DNA from 2 places in the Paenibacillus sp. Y951 genome. Region 1 is predicted to be linked to the other one. Evidence: riboswitches for the same ligand, from Rfam matches in the RefSeq annotation. Region 1 holds a riboswitch; the other holds the start of a gene.
What was found. Region 1 has a riboswitch for cyclic di-AMP ahead of AC1TPB_RS09570 (hypothetical protein). Riboswitches for the same ligand answer to the same signal wherever they lie in the genome.
Positions count from the first base shown of each region.

Region 1 (4,396 bases):
AGCAGCGATAACCTGCTCATGCATATGAGTCGTTTGATCTGTTTTCAGCGTTAACAGCGGTAAACCTGCAAGCTCCTCGATCTGAAACTGCTTCGTATTGCGATATTGATCCCATTTGCTAGGAATGACAACGACGAACGGATCAGAGGGTAATGGCATAATAGCAAGCTGCTTAGGATCAGTAAGTGCTTCGAACGGTAGGCGAGCGAACACAATATCAATGGCTCGTTTTTCTAGCTGTTCACCCAAATAATAATGATCGCCTTCTAATATTTTGAAGTTTACATGAGGGTAGAGCCTTCTAAATTGCTCGATCGGCTGCGGGAGTAGGGAAATGCAGGAAAATACAGCGCCGATCGACAACACGCCACGGACGCCCTCCTGGAGCTCCTTCATCTCTTCAATCGTCTCATTAAATTGCGAAATAAGCGTTTCGGCTTTTTGCTTCAGTACGATGCCAGCATCGGTTAACTGCAAACCTTTACCGTGACGATCAAACAACCGGACACCTAGCTCATCCTCTATTTGTTTCAATTGACGACTTAGAGGTGGTTGCTCCATATTCAATATTTTCGCTGCGCGTGTAACTTGACCTTCGCGAGCAATAGTCAAAAAGTATTTCAATTGACGTATATCCATGACAACGCTTCCCCTCGATGTGGTCATACCTTTAAGGTATGGCAACAACATAATATAGATATTATAAATATACTGGAAACCATGGTATCATTCAATTAATAAAACAATTTCTAAGGAGAGAATTTCATAATGGATCATACTATTGGGGTTGAACGTTCGACAAATCTTAAATCTAAGCTTGATGAAACAAAGCTTGGCTTCGGTCATTATTATACTGATCATATGTTTATTTTAGAATATACAGAAGGTCAAGGTTGGCACTCAGGCAGAGTTGTACCTTATCAAAATATTTCAATGGACCCTGCTGCAAAAGTATTCCACTATGGTCAAACGGTATTTGAAGGGATGAAGGCTTATCGAACGGACAATGGAATTAAGCTATTCCGTCCTAAGAAAAACTTTGAGCGTCTTAACCGTTCAAACGCTCGTCTAAGTATTCCGCATCTTGATGAAAATATGGCTTACAATGGTTTGATGGAATTATTGAAGGTTGATCAAGATTGGGTTCCAAGTGTTGAAGGGACGAGTCTCTACATTCGTCCATTCATTATTGCTACAGAGGCATCTCTTGGTGTAAATCCATCACAAAACTATCTATTTATGATCATTATGTCTCCTGTAGGTGCGTACTATACTGAAGGGGTTAATCCTGTTAAAATCCACGTGGAATCTGAGTTTGTACGTGCAGTTGCAGGTGGTGTAGGTGAAGCGAAAACAGCAGGTAACTACGCTGCGGGACTCAATGCGCAAGAGCAAGCAAAGGAGCAGGGTTATTCTCAAGTTCTATGGCTGGATGGCGTGCACAGACGTTATATTGAAGAAGTAGGTAGCATGAACGTATTTTTCAAAATTAATGGTGTCATTCATACACCAATGCTAAATGGTAGTATTCTCGATGGAATTACTCGTAATTCAGTTATTACATTACTGAAGCATTGGGGCGTTCCGGTTGAAGAACGTCGTATATCTATTGAAGAATTAGTCGAGGCTCATCATAAAGGCGAGCTAGAGGAAGCCTTTGGTACAGGTACAGCGGCAGTTATTTCACCTATTGGAGAATTGAATTATCATGGTGAAAAACTAGTTATTAATAATGGCAACATCGGTGAAATCTCAGGAAAAGTGTACGATACAATTACTGGTATTCAAACGGGTAAAGTTGAAGATCCATTCGGTTGGGTAGTTAGCTTAGACTCATAATAACATATAAAAATCCCCCACCTTATGGATTGTAATGACAAAGGATCATTACAGTATCGCCATATAGCAGGGGATTTTTTGTTAACGTATAGACAGGTAAGCAACAGCTCGACGTCTTAATATTAACTCTTCATCAACCTCTGAATTGCTATCTGAATCAGGTAAAAAATTAACTTGATGTAATGCATTAGTGAATAGATAAATCGCACGTTGATCATAAAAGGTTGATTGCTGTAATTGAGAGGAGATTAGCTCCGCAAGAGTATGGATAGAACATGGACCGATAAACGTGGCGAGTTGGTGCTCCCAATCTTGTAGATCAAAGCTAATTTCGGAATCGTCGACGAAGATTTCACTCCAGCCATGGCCTCTACTGCTTGAAATTCTCAGACATACACGATAACCATTGGCATCGATGGCAAGTGCAGGAATGACGAAAATTTCGATTCGCTGAATTTGAAAAATCATTGAATCTGTTGGGGAATTTTGAAAATCATTAGATGGACAAATTGTCATTGCACATCTCTCCTTTTCACGCTGACGAGGTTAGCTGTCGGGTTCGGGCTAGAGAGTGGCCCTACTGTCTATAAATTAGACTTGATTCACCCCTTAAAATCGAAAAAAATCGATTCTGTTTGGTTCCCCCGCTTTTTCATACGAAAAATTAAGCGAAATATAATATTAGTTTACTTTGTTAATACATATTTGTAAACGAAACCAAGCTATTGATAAGCGAAAAGATTCAGTTGATACATAAGTGCACAATTATTTTTATTTTGCGTTATTTATGAAATTCAAGTATGATGATTAAAAAATGAACTATGTTCTGAATAAAAGGAGTATCAGATATGCAATCCAAAACTAATCATTGTAAAATTGTAGACTGTACGATTCGCGATGGCGGACTTGTAAACAATTGGGATTTCAGCGTTGAATTTGTTCAACATTTGTACAATAGCTTGAATGAAGCTGGCGTTGATTATATGGAAATTGGATACAAAAACTCTCCTAAATTGCTAAAGGGTGCTGACCAAGCTGGTCCATGGAGATTCCTTGATGATGACTTTCTTAGAACAGTAATTCCTAATAAAGGTCAAACGAAGCTTTCTGCGCTTGTAGATATCGGTCGCGTTGATGAAAATGATATTTTGCCTCGTAGTGAGAGTATGATTGATCTAATCCGTGTTGCTTGTTATATTCAAGATGTGGACAAAGCTCTTGAACTAGTTCAAATTTTCCATGACCGTGGATATGAAACAACAATTAATATTATGGCGTTGTCTAATGTTCTTGAAAATCAAATGATCGAAGCATTCGAATTAATTAACAATAGCGTTGTTGATTTTGTATATATCGTTGACTCTTACGGAAGTATGAAGCCAAATGATATGAGTTATTTGGTTGATAAATTCCTTGAGCATCTTCCTAACAAACGTCTAGGCGTTCACGCTCATAATAACCTTCAACTTGCTTTTGCTAATACGCTTCTTGCTGGTGGTAAAGGTGTTGAACTACTTGATGCATCTGTATACGGTATGGGTCGTGCTGCAGGTAACTGTAACACTGAGCTGCTAGTAACAGAGCTTCAAAATACAAAATACAATATTCGTCCTGTGCTTGATATGATCGAGCAGCATATGGTTCCTATGCGTGACAAAGTAGAGTGGGGTTACAATATTCCGTACATGGTAACCGGTGTACTTGATGAGCATCCACGTTCTGCGATGGCACTTAGAAACTCAGAGGACAAAGATAAATACGTAGAATTCTACGATCAACTTACAACTCCAGAAATGGCAAATAAATAAGTGTAACATAAAGGTTAGTTCAGAGATGAACTAACCTTTTTTTTTGACGTATTAGAAAGTATAAGTTTTTGGTCTAATATTTGTGACGACTGTCTCAAAAGAAGTTATGGCCCTTCGAGCAGCAGTAATCTTTGTAGCCGTAGCGCCAAAAATGATGTTACAAAGTAAAGCTAGCTCGAAAAGTGCATCTGTAGCGCCAAAAATGATGTTACAAAGTAAAGCTAGCTCGAAAAGTGCATCTGTAGCGCCAAAAATGATGTTACAAAGTAAGGCTAGCTCGAAAAGTGCATCTGTAGCGCCAAAATTGGCGCTACAGACTTCGGTGGCTGACGTAAATAGAAAACTAGGCCTATCCTGAAATTGGATAATTAAGATCTGATACGTCTAAGAATCCTATGATCCAATGTTTTAAAGTATATTGTGATGAAGTACATCCTGTACTCCAATTAGGGGATAGGATTTTTTGTTGTGTTTATCTTTTATCCGACGCATAGCATACGCTCACAATCCGACGAATGTCAATTCAAGGTAACCCAAGCAGCAGCGCTGCTCCCAATGTTGACATCGGAGCATAACTCCGACGTCAGCATCAAGAAGATGGGATGAAGCTAGTGACGCGAAGCGCACAACGTACGTACTTGGTACGTGAGCACTGGAGCTAGCGATGAATGCCATCTTCGCAGTCGACTATGCTACGAAGCTACTCATCGTGATCACGTCGGAGTTAGTAGAGCTTGCCTTGACGGTAG
Region 1 is NZ_JBXCIY010000005.1:226,960-231,355, reverse strand. It holds gene AC1TPB_RS09580 (LysR family transcriptional regulator) at 1-639, opposite strand, end outside; gene AC1TPB_RS09575 (branched-chain amino acid aminotransferase) at 769-1,839, shown strand; gene AC1TPB_RS09570 (hypothetical protein) at 1,921-2,355, opposite strand; cyclic di-AMP (ydaO/yuaA leader) riboswitch at 2,360-2,520, opposite strand; gene AC1TPB_RS09565 (aldolase catalytic domain-containing protein) at 2,688-3,647, shown strand; gene AC1TPB_RS09560 (hypothetical protein) at 3,730-4,005, shown strand; gene AC1TPB_RS09555 (Glu/Leu/Phe/Val family dehydrogenase) at 4,372-4,396, opposite strand, start outside.

Region 2 (4,396 bases), on a different contig from region 1:
TTCTATCAACGGAGGAAAAACACGAGGTGTTAGAAGCACTTGCCGATGATGTTTTTTATGGGTTAGGAGAAGAATCTGTCATTGAAGTAGGTTCTGGAACAATAAGCTATAAAGCGGAACATCATATTATTGAGGTGGGGCAAAGTGACAAGGTGTCACAAATCATTCGCTTAATCTAGTAGAGGTAGTTCGAAAAGCAGACTTTGATCACGAATTAATAGTATTTATATTGAAAAGGAGTTTGTCATACTTGTGAGAAAAATTTTATGGCTAGCGTGTTTATCATATCTTGTTATTGGAATTGCACATATTATTGGTGGATCTATTCTTGAGCAGCTAGTGACGCATTATAATGTTTCGTATGCTAGTGGTGGTCAGTGGATTATGAATCAGTTTCTCGGTTTTCTCGTGGGTGTCCTGCTTGGTCCTACGCTATCAGCTAGATTAGGTAAGCGGATAACAATTGTTGTAGCAATGGGTGCATTAACGGTTGCCGAAGCATTATATAGTATGTTGTTACCGTGGGAGTGGATGCTAATCGTTGCTCCAGCAGCCGGATTTGGATTCGGTATGATTGAATCTATTGTAGGTGCACTTATTATTGAAATGTATAAGGATGCGAAGGCATCTGCAATGAGCAAGCTCGAAACGTTTTTCGGGATCGGAGCATTAATTATTCCGTTAGCTGCAGCCTTCTTAATTCGTAATCATATTTGGGAATGGTCATTCCCCATTTTAACAGCAATTAGCGGCATTACATTATTACTATGGCTATGCTTATCCTTCGGAAAAGATATCGATGATCAGCTATCACGGCCAACGAAAGCGCAGCGTCAAGAAGCGGGTGTTCGATTGAAGTATACATCAAGGGCGCTTCCGTTTCTTATTATATCCATGGCATTTTTCTTTTTATATGTAGGGACAGAAATGAGTTTCTCTAATTACTTACCCTCAATATTAATTGAACGTACTACATTATCAGAATCTAGTGCAGCAGGAATGTTGAGCTTATTCTGGGGCTTTATGGTTATTGGTCGAATGTTCTGTGGTATTTTGGCAGATCGCTATGGATATATTCGTTATCTAATAATCTCGATGGTCGGATCGGTCATAGCATTTATTGGGATAGCGGTATTTGAAGGAACAACGGCTATTCTTATTATGATCGCCTTAAGTGGTCTAAGCTTCTCAGGCGTGTTTGGCATTGGTTTGGTATATGTGAACTCTTGTATTTCCGGCATGACAGAACGGACGACAAGTCTGTTAGTAGCTTGTGGTGGAATCGGCGGTGCGCTCTTCCCGAGATTAACAGGCTGGGTGATGGATAAATATATGGTATCGGCAACATTGGCTCTTATTGCTTGTATTGTGGCTGTGATGCTTGTTTGTATGGTCGTCATGATGTTAGTAGGTCGTAATCGTGATTTGCAACAAGTGAAAAGCGCTTAGCTGTACAATAAGGCGGTAGGAAGAACAATCTTCGTACCGCCTTTTGCTATAGAAATAGATCAGAGTAAGCAATGGTATAAATTTGTACAGGCTAGCATAGTGTATCTAATATATAGAAAAAAAAAGCATTTCAGGAGCACTTCACATAAATGAAGTGTTCTCGAAATGCTTTTTTCGAAAACTATTATTTACTTGCTTTTACATATGTATCGTAGTCTTCATCAGATAAGATGTGACGAGCAGTTACATAACGTGGCTTGTAGTAGGAAGAATCCAATGAATCGATAACTACGCCCTTACTAGTAGAGGAATGGGCGAATTTACCATCACCTACATAAATACCAACGTGAGTAATGCCACCGTTGTTAGAACCGCTAGTATCGAAAAATACTAGATCTCCAGCAACTAAATCTGCTGTAGCAACTTTCGAACCTTCTAAAGCTTGGTCGGCAGAACGTCTTGGCAATTCATAACCCATTTTATCGAATATGTATCTTACAAAACCAGAACAATCAAATCCGCTAGTTGTATTACCACCGTATTTGTATTTTGTTCCTTTTACATCTTCGATGCTCGTAAGCATGGATGAATTTGCGGAAGCGTTTCCCACAGAGAAAGTCAAAAGAACGATAAGTGCTGTAAGCATTAAACTAAACTTCTTCACAATTTAAGACTCCTTCCAAATGTGCCGACGAGGTTAGCTGACGGGTTCGGTTGAAGGTTCCCTATGAGACTAGCAATTATGAATATTCATAATCTAGCTCAATTCACCCCAAATGGATCCCCCGTTTCTTAAGTGATTAAGCTTAAGAATTTGGCAATATAGGCTTACTTGTTACAAGCTTTATCATAGACTGAAAATTCAATTCTGTGTAGAATGTGAGAATATTCTAATGGTTTCTCATTCTATACTCAGAAATATGACTAGAAAATTTACTAGGCAGATTAGCTTGATCCGGTAATAACATCCGCATTTGCACGCATAAATGGGTGTATTTTCATAAGAATTTGTGTATGATAAGAGGATAATATTCGTTGTGTGAAAGGTTGGTCTATATGGAAAATAGTAATGAAAATAAATCGGCTCCGTCTAATTTCATTAAAAATATAGTAATAGAGGATTTACAAGAGGGCCGGGTTCAGGAAATTTACACGAGATTTCCCCCAGAACCTAATGGATATCTTCATATTGGGCATGCCAAATCTATTTGTTTGAACTTTGAGCTGGCTGATGAATTTAAAGGGAAAACAAATTTACGTTTTGATGATACTAATCCTGTTAAGGAAGATACGGAATATGTAGATTCTATTATGGAAGACGTAAGATGGTTAGGTTTTGAATGGGATGCGTTATTCTATGCCTCTGATTATTTCGAAGAGATGTATAATCGTGCGGTATTGCTTATTAAGAAGGGTAAAGCATATGTATGTGACCTGACAGCGGAACAAACTCGTGAGCTGCGTGGTACGTTAACTGAACCTGGTAAGGATAGTCCTTATCGTAATCGCAGCGTGGAAGAGAATCTTGATCTATTTGCACGTATGCGTGCAGGTGAATACGAGGATGGTGCGCGAGTACTTCGTGCCAAAATTGATATGGCTGCTCCTAATATTACATTGCGTGATCCAATATTATACCGCATTGCTCATGTACATCATCATCGCACTGGAGATGCGTGGTGCATCTATCCGATGTATGACTATGCGCATCCACTAGGTGATGCAATTGAAGGTATTACTCACTCTATTTGTACATTAGAATTTGAAGATCATCGTCCGATGTACGATTGGGTTATTGAACAATGTGAGATGGAAACACAAACGCATCAATATGAGTTTGCGCGTCTTAACATTACAAATACAATTATGAGCAAGCGCTATTTGAAATCGCTAGTAGATGAAGGCGTTGTTAATGGATGGGATGATCCTCGTATGCCGACGATTAGTGGTATGCGTCGTCGAGGATACACAGCGGAATCTATTCGTAACTTCTGTCGGGAGATTGGTGTTGCGAAAGCGAATAGCATTATTGATGAACGTAATCTTGAGTTCTTTATTCGTGAAGATTTGAAGATGAAGGCCCCGAGAACGATGGCTGTACTTGATCCGATCAAAGTGGTCATTACGAACTATCCAGAAGGTCAAATCGAATGGTTAGATGCTGAGGTAAATGCAGAAAATCCAGAGATGGGTATGCGTCAAATTCCGTTCTCTCGTGAAATTTATATTGAGCGTGAAGATTTCATGGAAAACCCGCCCAATAAATATTTCCGTCTATTCCCTGGTAATGAGGTTCGTTTGAAGCATGCTTACTTTATAGTGTGTAATGATGTGATCAAGAACGAGGATGGTGAAGTTGTAGAACTTCATTGTACGTACGATGTGGCAACGAAATCAGGCAGTGGCTTCAACGCTCGTAAAGTAAAAGGTACGATTCACTGGGTTGAGGCATCAAGTGCTATTCCAGCACAGTTGAGACTGTTAGAACCACTACTAGTAGATGAGACGGATAATAAGGATAAGCCATTATTAGAACGGATCAATCCGAATTCTATGCAAGTTGTGAATGGCTATATTGAACCAAATATGAAGGATGCACAAGCGGGAGATCAGTTCCAATTTTTCCGTCATGGCTATTTCTGTGTAGATAAAGAAAAGAGTAGTGAAGATGTGCTAGTATTCAATCGAATTGTATCGCTGAAAAGCTCATTCGATGCGAAGAAAGCGTAAGGAGAGTCGACAACGGTGAGTAAATATTGGAGTCCGCTAACTGCTGCATTGGAACCTTATATACCAGGTGAGCAGCCGAAGGATAAGAAATATATTAAGTTGAATACGAATGAAAATCCTTATCCACCATCTCCCAATGCAATGGCAGCGATGGCAGATGCAATTAATGAGGATTTGCGCTTGTATCCTGATCCTAATTGCGAATCACTAGTGGCAG
Region 2 is NZ_JBXCIY010000010.1:15,402-19,797, forward strand. It holds gene AC1TPB_RS15110 (hypothetical protein) at 1-179, shown strand, start outside; gene AC1TPB_RS15115 (MFS transporter) at 253-1,449, shown strand; gene AC1TPB_RS15120 (C40 family peptidase) at 1,634-2,113, opposite strand; cyclic di-AMP (ydaO/yuaA leader) riboswitch at 2,121-2,266, opposite strand; gene AC1TPB_RS15125 (glutamine--tRNA ligase/YqeY domain fusion protein) at 2,506-4,179, shown strand; gene hisC (histidinol-phosphate transaminase) at 4,195-4,396, shown strand, end outside.
Region 2: another riboswitch for cyclic di-AMP. It lies ahead of AC1TPB_RS15120 (C40 family peptidase); the one in region 1 lies ahead of AC1TPB_RS09570 (hypothetical protein).